DNA from 2 places in the Exiguobacterium sp. UBA3491 genome. Region 2 is predicted to be linked to the other one. Evidence: predicted binding sites of a transcription regulator. Region 2 holds the regulator's gene; the other holds the start of a gene.

Region 1 (4,402 bases), on a different contig from region 2:
ATAAAAACCGACCTCTCAGAGTGAGAAGCCGGTTGAACGATCTTTTGCCATAGTATTTTTTTCTCTATTTAGATGCCTTCGTATGCTTGTTCCATGATCGTCCGTAACTCAGCGACAAGCGGCATCTTCGGATTCGCTGTCGTACATTGATCTTCGAAGGCATCGACTGCCATCTTTTCGAGTTTTGCCTCGAAGTCTGCTTTTTGAATGCCTTGTGCCTTGAATGACATCTTGATGTTGAGACGTTGTCCAAGATCAGCAACGGCTTGAATAAGTGATTCGACCCCTTGTTCTGTCGTTGCTGCCGGAAGACCGAGGTAACGTGCGATGTCGGCATACCGTTCATCGGCGACGAATGATTCGTATTTTGGGAATGCTGCCAGTTTCGTTGGGCGTGACGCATTATAACGAATGACGTGTGGCATCAGGATCGCGTTCGTCCGTCCGTGTGGTGTGTGGAATTCCCCACCGATTTTGTGCGCGATCGAGTGGTTGATTCCGAGGAAGGCGTTCGCGAAAGCCATCCCTGCCATCGTTGACGCATTGTGCACTTTTTCCCGAGCTTCTGCGTCAGATCCGTTCTCGTACGCTCGTGGCAAGTAGTCAAAGATCATCTTGATTGCTTTAAGTGCCAGTCCATCCGTGTAGTCGTTCGCAAGGACCGATACGTATGCTTCTGTTGCGTGTGTCAAGACATCCATTCCGGTATCAGCAGTAATCGAAGCCGGTACAGTCATGACGAATTCCGGATCAACGATCGCGACGTCGGGTGTCAAGGCATAGTCAGCAATCGGGTATTTGACGTTTTTCTCTTTATCCGTGATGACGGTGAACGGTGTCACTTCTGAACCCGTACCCGATGTCGTCGGAATCGCGACGAACTTCGCTTGACGACCGAGTGTCGGGAATTTGTAGGCACGCTTACGGATATCCAGGAATTTTTGACGCAAGTTTGAGAACGTTTCGTTCGGCTGTTCATAGAAGAGCCACATTCCTTTTGCAGCATCCATCGCTGACCCACCACCAAGAGCGATGATCAAGTCGGGTTTGAAGTCACGCATGGCTTGGGCACCTGTCTGAACAGTCGTCACCGATGGATCTGGTTCGACTTGGTCGAAGATTCGGTAACTGACGGACTGTGGCAAGTTTTGAATCACTTTATCGGCATAACCGAACTGTACCATCGTTGGATCGGTGACAATCATGACGCGTGAGACGTCAGTCATTGACCGGAGGTACTGAACGGAGTTCTTTTCGAAGTAGATTTTTTCTGGTACCTTGAACCATTGCATGTTCACGCGTCGTCTCGCCACCTTCTTGACGTTGAGTAAGTGTTTCGCAGTCACGTTCTCAGAAACAGAGTTTTTCCCATATGAGCCGCAACCGAGTGTTAGTGATGGTGTCAACTCGTTATAAAGATCACCGATTCCGCCATGAGCAGATGGACTGTTGACGAGAATCCGGCAGGCTTTCATGCGGAGTCCGAACGCTGTCATCAAATCATCGTTCGTCGTATGAATGACGGCGGTATGACCGAGACCCCCGATTTCAAGCATCTGTTCAGCAATCGTAAACGCTTCTTCGGTGGATGCGACACGGTACGCACCGAGGACGGGACTGAGTTTTTCATGAGACAGTGGTTCTGCTGCTCCAACGTGCTCGAGTTCCGCGACGAGCATGACCGTCGTTTCCGGAACGTCGATCCCGGCTCGTTCTGCAATCCATGTCGCAGGTTTCCCGACGATGTCCGCGTTGACGGCACATGTATCAGTTTTAATGACGAGTGATTCGAGACGCTGTTTTTCTTCCGGTGTACAGAAGTAACAACCGAGTGCTTCCATTTCTGCACGGACCGTTGCATATATTTCTTGGTCAACGATGACGGCTTGTTCAGATGCACAGATCATCCCGTTATCAAACGTTTTTGAAAGAACGAGATCGCTGACTGCCCGTTTGACTTTTGCTGACTGTTCAATGTAGCAAGGAACGTTCCCTGGTCCAACACCGAGTGCCGGCTTACCTGTTGAATATGCTGATTTGACCATTCCTGCTCCACCTGTCGCAAGGACCATGGCGATGTTTTCGTGGTTCATCAAGACTTTCGTTGCTTCAAGTGATGGTTCTTCGACCCATTGAATGCAGTCTTTTGGTGCCCCTGCTTTGATGGCTGCGTCGCGGAGTGTTTTCGCCGCTTCGACGGAACACCGTTGTGCCGACGGGTGGAACGCGAAGACGATCGGGTTGCGGGTCTTGATCGCAATCAGTGCTTTGAACATCGTCGTCGATGTCGGGTTCGTGACTGGTGTGACACCACAGACGACACCGACCGGTTCAGCGATATACGTGATGCCGTTTTGTACATCTTCTTCTAAAATCCCGACCGTTTTTTCATGACGTAGACTGTTGTAGATGTATTCTGTCGCAAATATATTTTTAATCATCTTATCTTCAAAGACACCGCGACCTGTCTCTTCTGTTGCGAGACGAGCGAGTTCGACGTGCCGTTCAAGTCCGGCAAGTGCCATATCACGGACGATCGTATCGATTTTTTCTTGATCGAATGTCAATAACTCCTGTAATGCACGTTGTCCTTTTTCAACGATTTGTCCAATTGCTTGTTCGACCGGCGTTGCCGTCGATTTTGTTTTTTCTTTCACAGCCATGAGTGGTTTCCTCCCTGTCGTGGAACGAATCTGAGTTTGATTTGCCAACCATTATGTCAGGAATGCCAAGCTGTTTTTCAATAGTTTGTGCTTTCCTTCACAAATTAATCATAACTCCTTTTTCCTGCTTTGTGCATGACCATCCTGTGAATTCCCTCACATCCTTGGTAACGTTTACATCTATTGCGGATTCTCCTTTTTCATCGTTTTGCTTCATGTACATGGATGTGTGCGATTTGTCACACCTTGCGTTTTCCTGACTTGATAGCCGTTTCATCATCTTGTATTCTGATATGGGGTACATATTAAGAGCTACCACTAAAGGAGGACACTTCAATGTCAGTTGTACAGGAAATGCTAGCCTTCAACGAGCGATTCGTCGCCGAAAAACAGTATGAGCAGTTCGTCTCGGATAAGTTCCCGGATAAAAAGGTCGTCATCCTGACATGTATGGATGCCCGCCTAACAGAACTTCTTCCACACGCACTCGGCCTAAAAAACGGGGATGCGAAGATCATCAAAAATGCCGGTGCTATCCTATCGCACCCATTCGGTTCCGTCATGCGCTCGATTCTCGTCGCGTTGTATGCCCTTGGCGCTGAAGAAGTCGTCGTCATCGGTCACCACGATTGCGGCATGAGCACGATTGATCCTAAACACATGATCAGCGAAATGAAGGATCGAGGTATCGACCAACAGATTCTTCACACGCTTGAAGTATCAGGTGTTGATTTGAACCAATGGTTACGTGGCTTTACGTCAGTTCAGGAGAGTGTCGCTCACTCCGTCAGCCTCGTGAAGAACCACCCATTACTGCCACCTGGTACGAATGTCCATGGACTCGTCATCGACCCAGGGACCGGTAAACTCGACGTCGTCGATTGCTGATTGCTCTCTTATAGAAGAAACTCAAATAGATTCGGGATATTCTACTCCGTCTTAAATTAAAGATGATGTGCCATTTTCTCGTAATGGAGAAGGATGGCACATTTTTTTGTGTAAGCCATTTTCAGTGATCTATATGCTTTTCCCTTCATGCTTCCAGGTATTAAAAAATATGACTTTTATACAAAGCTAGAAAGCCTATCGTGAAGTCATTTAATACGAGGTCAGACTTTTATCCTTGACAGTGTTTCAACATGGCTGTAAGATACTTTAGTATAGTGCAGTGATAACAAAAGAAAGTGTGGTTTTATCGAATGATTAACGCCGTATTGTTTGCCGTCTTTTTACTATTCATCTTAGCGATCTTCCGCGTCCACATCGTGCTCGCGATGGTCATCAGTGCGTTCGCCGGCGGTCTCGTCGGCGGTCTTGATTTAACGAAAACAACCGAAGCGTTCGCGGGTGGTCTTGGCGACGGAGCCGAAATCGCTCTTAGCTACGCAATGCTTGGTGCGTTTGCCGTCGCCCTCTCGAAAACGGGCTTACCGGATGCTCTCGCTCACGCATTGATCGCACGTTCACGAGGTAACGCAAGTGCCGCATCAGTCAAGAAGTTAAAAGGATTCATCTTGTTCGCGATTCTGTTACTCGCGATCAGTTCACAAAATGCTCTACCGATTCACATCGCCTTCATTCCGATCATCATTCCGCCGCTTCTTGGTCTTTTTTCTCAGTTGAAGATGGACCGACGTCGAATTGCGATCATCATGACATTCGGTCTCGTCACACCGTACATGTTCTTACCGATCGGATTCGGAGACATCTATCTGAATCAGATTTTACTGAAAAACCTG
Region 2 (4,402 bases):
CATCATCGATCGCTTTAATGTAGATATCGCTGAATGTCGATGGCATTCCTGGATCGTTTCCGAAGACTTTCATCGCGAGGAGCTGTGTTTCCGGCGCGACCCCTTTGATACCACCGTTTGCTTCATCGCCGTTTGCTCCGACCGTACCTGCGACGTGCATCCCGTGCATCGATGCCCCCGCACCTAAGTCACGGATTTCGCTGTCGTGATCGGCATAGTTATAGCCGTACGGTACTTTTTCCGTGAAATACTTTCCTTTTAAACCTTTTGTTTCTTTCGCACTATCGACCTTCGAAGAGGTTAAATCCACCTTTGTCTCTGGACTCAAGACCATGTCTTTGTGCGATGGATCAATCCCCGTATCGATGACCGCGACGACGGTTCCTTCCCCTTTAAAGCCATAGTCCTGCCACGTTTCCTTCGCATTGACCATGTCCTTGCTGTACAGCATGTCTGGCTTGGCACCTTTATCGACGGTTGGGCGCGCATATTCGTGCGCGATATGTACACTTTTGACTCCTTCGAGTTGTTTGATATCTTCGATGTCACCGAACTTCACTTCACCACTGAATCCATTGATGACGGTTGTGAAGCTTTCTTTATATGTAACAGGAATCGCCTTTTTAGCGATAGCTGACTTGACTGATTTTTGGACGCTGACGAGTCGATCCTTGATCGATTCCTTTTCGGCATTGCTCAATGTGCTATACCGCTTGTTTTGAGATTGGGCGATTTGAATCGCCGGTTTTTGTTCCATCTCGATGACGACTCGGACTTTATCCGATTGTTTGTAGTTCTTTTCTTGTCCCGATTTCTTCAGTGAGAGCGCCTGCGGTTTTTGACCCGTCGCTTTGTCTTGCGAGGACAGTGCACCTTGCGCACTGACTAGATTGGAAGACGTCATTAAGACGGCTGCCATAAGTGCAATCTTCTTCTTCATGCGTTCGTTTCCCCTTTTCTGTAAAACCATAGTAGTAATACTAATAAAACAGTTTAACGAAAATTCTGTATTTTTAGTTTAATGAAGTTAATGGAAATAAACAATTTATATTTGTCTATTTTTTTAATTTTTTTCTTTTTGGTGACATTTTATATTTGGAAGGAATTTAACTGGGAACATAAAAAAACTCCTCGAGCACTCGAGGAGTTGAACGTATGAACTTGGTGGAGACTATCGGGATCGAACCGACGACCTTTTGGCTGCCAGCCAAACGCTCTCCCAGCTGAGCTAAGCCCCCATGAATTATCTTTAGTATACGCATCGCTAACTGCTTTATCAATATAAACATAACGCTTTCATAAAAAAGAATTCCTCCCGAAATGGCTGGAAGGAATTCACGATTCATTTATTCAATTCACGCATCAAATCCGCCTGTCGTTCAAGCTCTGCCTGTTGCTCGAGGATCAAGACCTTTTTATACGTCCGCGCGGAAATCAAGATACTGATTTCATAGAGAACGAACAACGGCACTGAGATCATCAAGTGTGACGTCACGTCCGGCGGTGCGATCAATGCCGCAACGACGAACAGCGCGAAATACGCATATTTTCGATTCTTTCGCATGAAATATGGCGTCACAAGACCAAGGCGTGTCAGGAACATCGTCACGACCGGCAATTGGAAGAGAAGACCAAACGGCATCGTCAACCGGATCAAGAAACTGAAGTAGTTTTCGACCCCGATGACTTGCTCGATCCCCAATTCTTTCCCGAGATCCGTTGAGACTTCGAGCAAGAAGGGAAGCAACCAGAAATACGAGAAGGCTACACCAGCCAAAAATAGAAAGAAGATGACTGGAATATACGTCAGTGTTGCTTTTTGTTCCTTTTCATAAAGCCCTGGTCGGACGAATGCCCACAGTTGATACATCCAGAACGGTGACGCTAAAATCAGCGCGATGATGAACGCAAGATTCAAATACAACATTAAAGGATCGGCGACGTTGAAGGCATTTAATCCGATACCGAGCTCTTTTAAGTCCGCTTGCAGAAAACGGACGAGCGGTCGAACGAGCGGAAATGCGACAGCGAACAGGACGACGACGATGAGGAGCGACCAGACAATCCGCTTACGCAGTTCGTCTAGGTGCGACGTCATGCTTTGTTCTTGATCAACCGTCATGATTCAATCACTTCTCTTTCGGTTCGTCCTTTTTATCGTCGTCCATGATGCCGTTCGTGGCATTCTTGAACTCTTTCAATGTTTGACCGGCAGCACGACCGAATTCCGGCAACTTCTTCGGTCCGAAGATGATCAACGCGACGACAGCAATTAATCCGATACTCGCAGGTCCGATACCTAACGTGAGCGGGATAAGGTTTTCCATTATGATTTCACTCCTTCAGCTGATTGCGAATAATGCTTCATGAAATAAACTAACGACTGCAACTCGATCGATAAATCGATGTGATGAACCCGAACGCTCGCTGGCACGTTCAACCGTGCAGGCGTAAAGTTCAGAATGCCTGTCACACCATACTCGACTAACTCATCCGCTACTGACTGTGCGAACTGGGATGGAACCGTCAAGATGGCGACATCGACCTGATTCGCTTCGATTTGTTCTTTCATGTCCGAAACATGATAGATTGGAACGTCATGCGTCGTTGTTCCGACCTTCTCTTCGTCCGCATCAAACGCAACGACTATCCGAGTACTATTATTCTTTAAAAAGTTATAATTTGCAAACGCTGTTCCGAGATGACCGACCCCAATCAAGGCAACATTCGTCACCTCATCTTGATTCAAGGTTTTCCGGAAAAACGTTAAGAGATGTTGAACGTTATATCCATACCCCTTCTTCCCTAGTGCCCCAAAGTAGGAAAAATCGCGACGAATCGTTGCTGAATCAACCTTCACCGCCTCGCTTAACTCAGCAGAAGAGACGCGGAGCTTGCCTGAATTGTATAAACTTTGGATGAAGCGATAATATAGCGGCAACCGTTTTGCTGTCGCTTGTGGAATTTTTGTGTCTGATCCATTCATCCTGCAGTTCCCCCTTCGGCCACATCCATCGTGGCACCCAAATCTTTGCAAAAAGCTTTCTACTCTCCTTGATTGTAAACCACTTCACATAGAGTCACAAATAATATATTCCGCAGGACCTCGCGCTTTTGTTCGTGATAGACTAAAGGGTGGAAGGATGGATGGAAATGATACTCTTACAAGTCAACCAACTCTCGAAATCATTCGGCGTCGAGCCGATTTTAGAAAATATCAAATTGGAAGTACAAGAGCGCGACCGAATTGCGCTCGTCGGTCGAAATGGTGCCGGTAAATCAACCTTGCTCAAAATCATCGCTGGTGAACTCAGTCATGACTCGGGCGATATCATGAAAGGTAAAGATGTCAAAATCGGCTATCTCGCGCAAGACAGTGGTCTCGAATCGAATGAGACGATCTGGAACGAGATGCTGACCGTCTTTGAACATCTGCAAGAACAAGAACGGACACTGCGCCGGATGGAAATCGAGATGGGCATGGAGCACATCTTGAACGACCCGGTCGCTTACGATCGACTTCTGAAGACGTACGATCAAGCACAACATGACTTCTCAGAAGCAGGTGGTTATCAGTTCGAAGCGAATATTCGCTCCGTCCTGCACGGCATGCGCTTTTATCCAGACGATTACTCACGCCGGATCCAGACATTGTCCGGAGGTCAACGGACACGGCTCGCCTTAGCGAAGATGCTCCTGCAAGCACCAGAGCTTCTCATTCTCGATGAACCGACGAACCATCTGGATATCGATACGCTCGCTTGGCTTGAAAGTTACCTCGGTGGTTATCGTGGTGCCGTTCTGATCGTCTCGCACGATCGGTACTTCCTCGATCAAGTCGTCAATGTCGTCTATGAGCTCTCTCGTAATGTCTGTCGTAAGTTCACTGGGAACTATACGAAGTACCTCGAGCAAAAAGCGGCATTGTACGATCAAGAAATGAAACAGTTCGAACAGCAGCAAGAAGAAATCGCGAAGATGCAGGATTTCATTCAACGAAACATCGCTCGGGCGACAACGACAAAGCGTGCTCAAAGCGTTCGAAAACGGCTCGAGAAGGTCGACCGGCTCGACCGACCAGATGGAGATGAACGCAGTACGGTCCTCTCCTTCCCAATCGAAAAACAGAGCGGGAATGACGTTCTTCAAGTCAATCAATTGGCAATCGGTTACGAAGAAGCTGTCTCAAAAGACATCACGTTCCGCTTGCAACGCGGCGAATCACTGGCACTCGTCGGACCGAACGGAATCGGGAAGTCGACGCTCTTAAAAGTCCTCGTCGGTCGTTTACGTCCTCTCTTCGGTGATTTCCGTTTTGGCACCGGCGTCTCGATCGGGTATTACGATCAAGAGCAAGCAGAACTCAATGACCGGAATCGTGTCATCGATGAGATTTGGAACG

What was found. Region 2 encodes Rex, which represses fermentation and respiration genes when NADH is low (regulators of the CRP and FNR family bind a similar motif). Its sites were predicted from a motif close to TTGTGAAATATTTCACAA; they were not measured.
Region 1: a site for Rex is predicted at 2,749-2,766, ahead of adhE (bifunctional acetaldehyde-CoA/alcohol dehydrogenase). Genes of this name have one in related genera too.

The regions. Positions count from the first base shown of each region.
Region 1 covers NZ_DFQK01000012.1:320,252-324,653, reverse strand. Annotated here, with positions in the region: gene adhE (bifunctional acetaldehyde-CoA/alcohol dehydrogenase) at 69-2,663, opposite strand; gene B4F99_RS04715 (beta-class carbonic anhydrase) at 3,000-3,551, shown strand; gene B4F99_RS04710 (Na+/H+ antiporter family protein) at 3,866-4,402, shown strand, end outside.
Region 2 covers NZ_DFQK01000021.1:33,672-38,073, reverse strand. Annotated here, with positions in the region: gene B4F99_RS07130 (S8 family serine peptidase) at 1-940, opposite strand, end outside; tRNA gene B4F99_RS07125 (tRNA-Ala) at 1,163-1,238, opposite strand; gene tatC (twin-arginine translocase subunit TatC) at 1,343-2,122, opposite strand; gene B4F99_RS07115 (twin-arginine translocase TatA/TatE family subunit) at 2,130-2,327, opposite strand; gene B4F99_RS07110 (redox-sensing transcriptional repressor Rex) at 2,327-2,986, opposite strand; gene B4F99_RS07105 (ATP-binding cassette domain-containing protein) at 3,154-4,402, shown strand, end outside.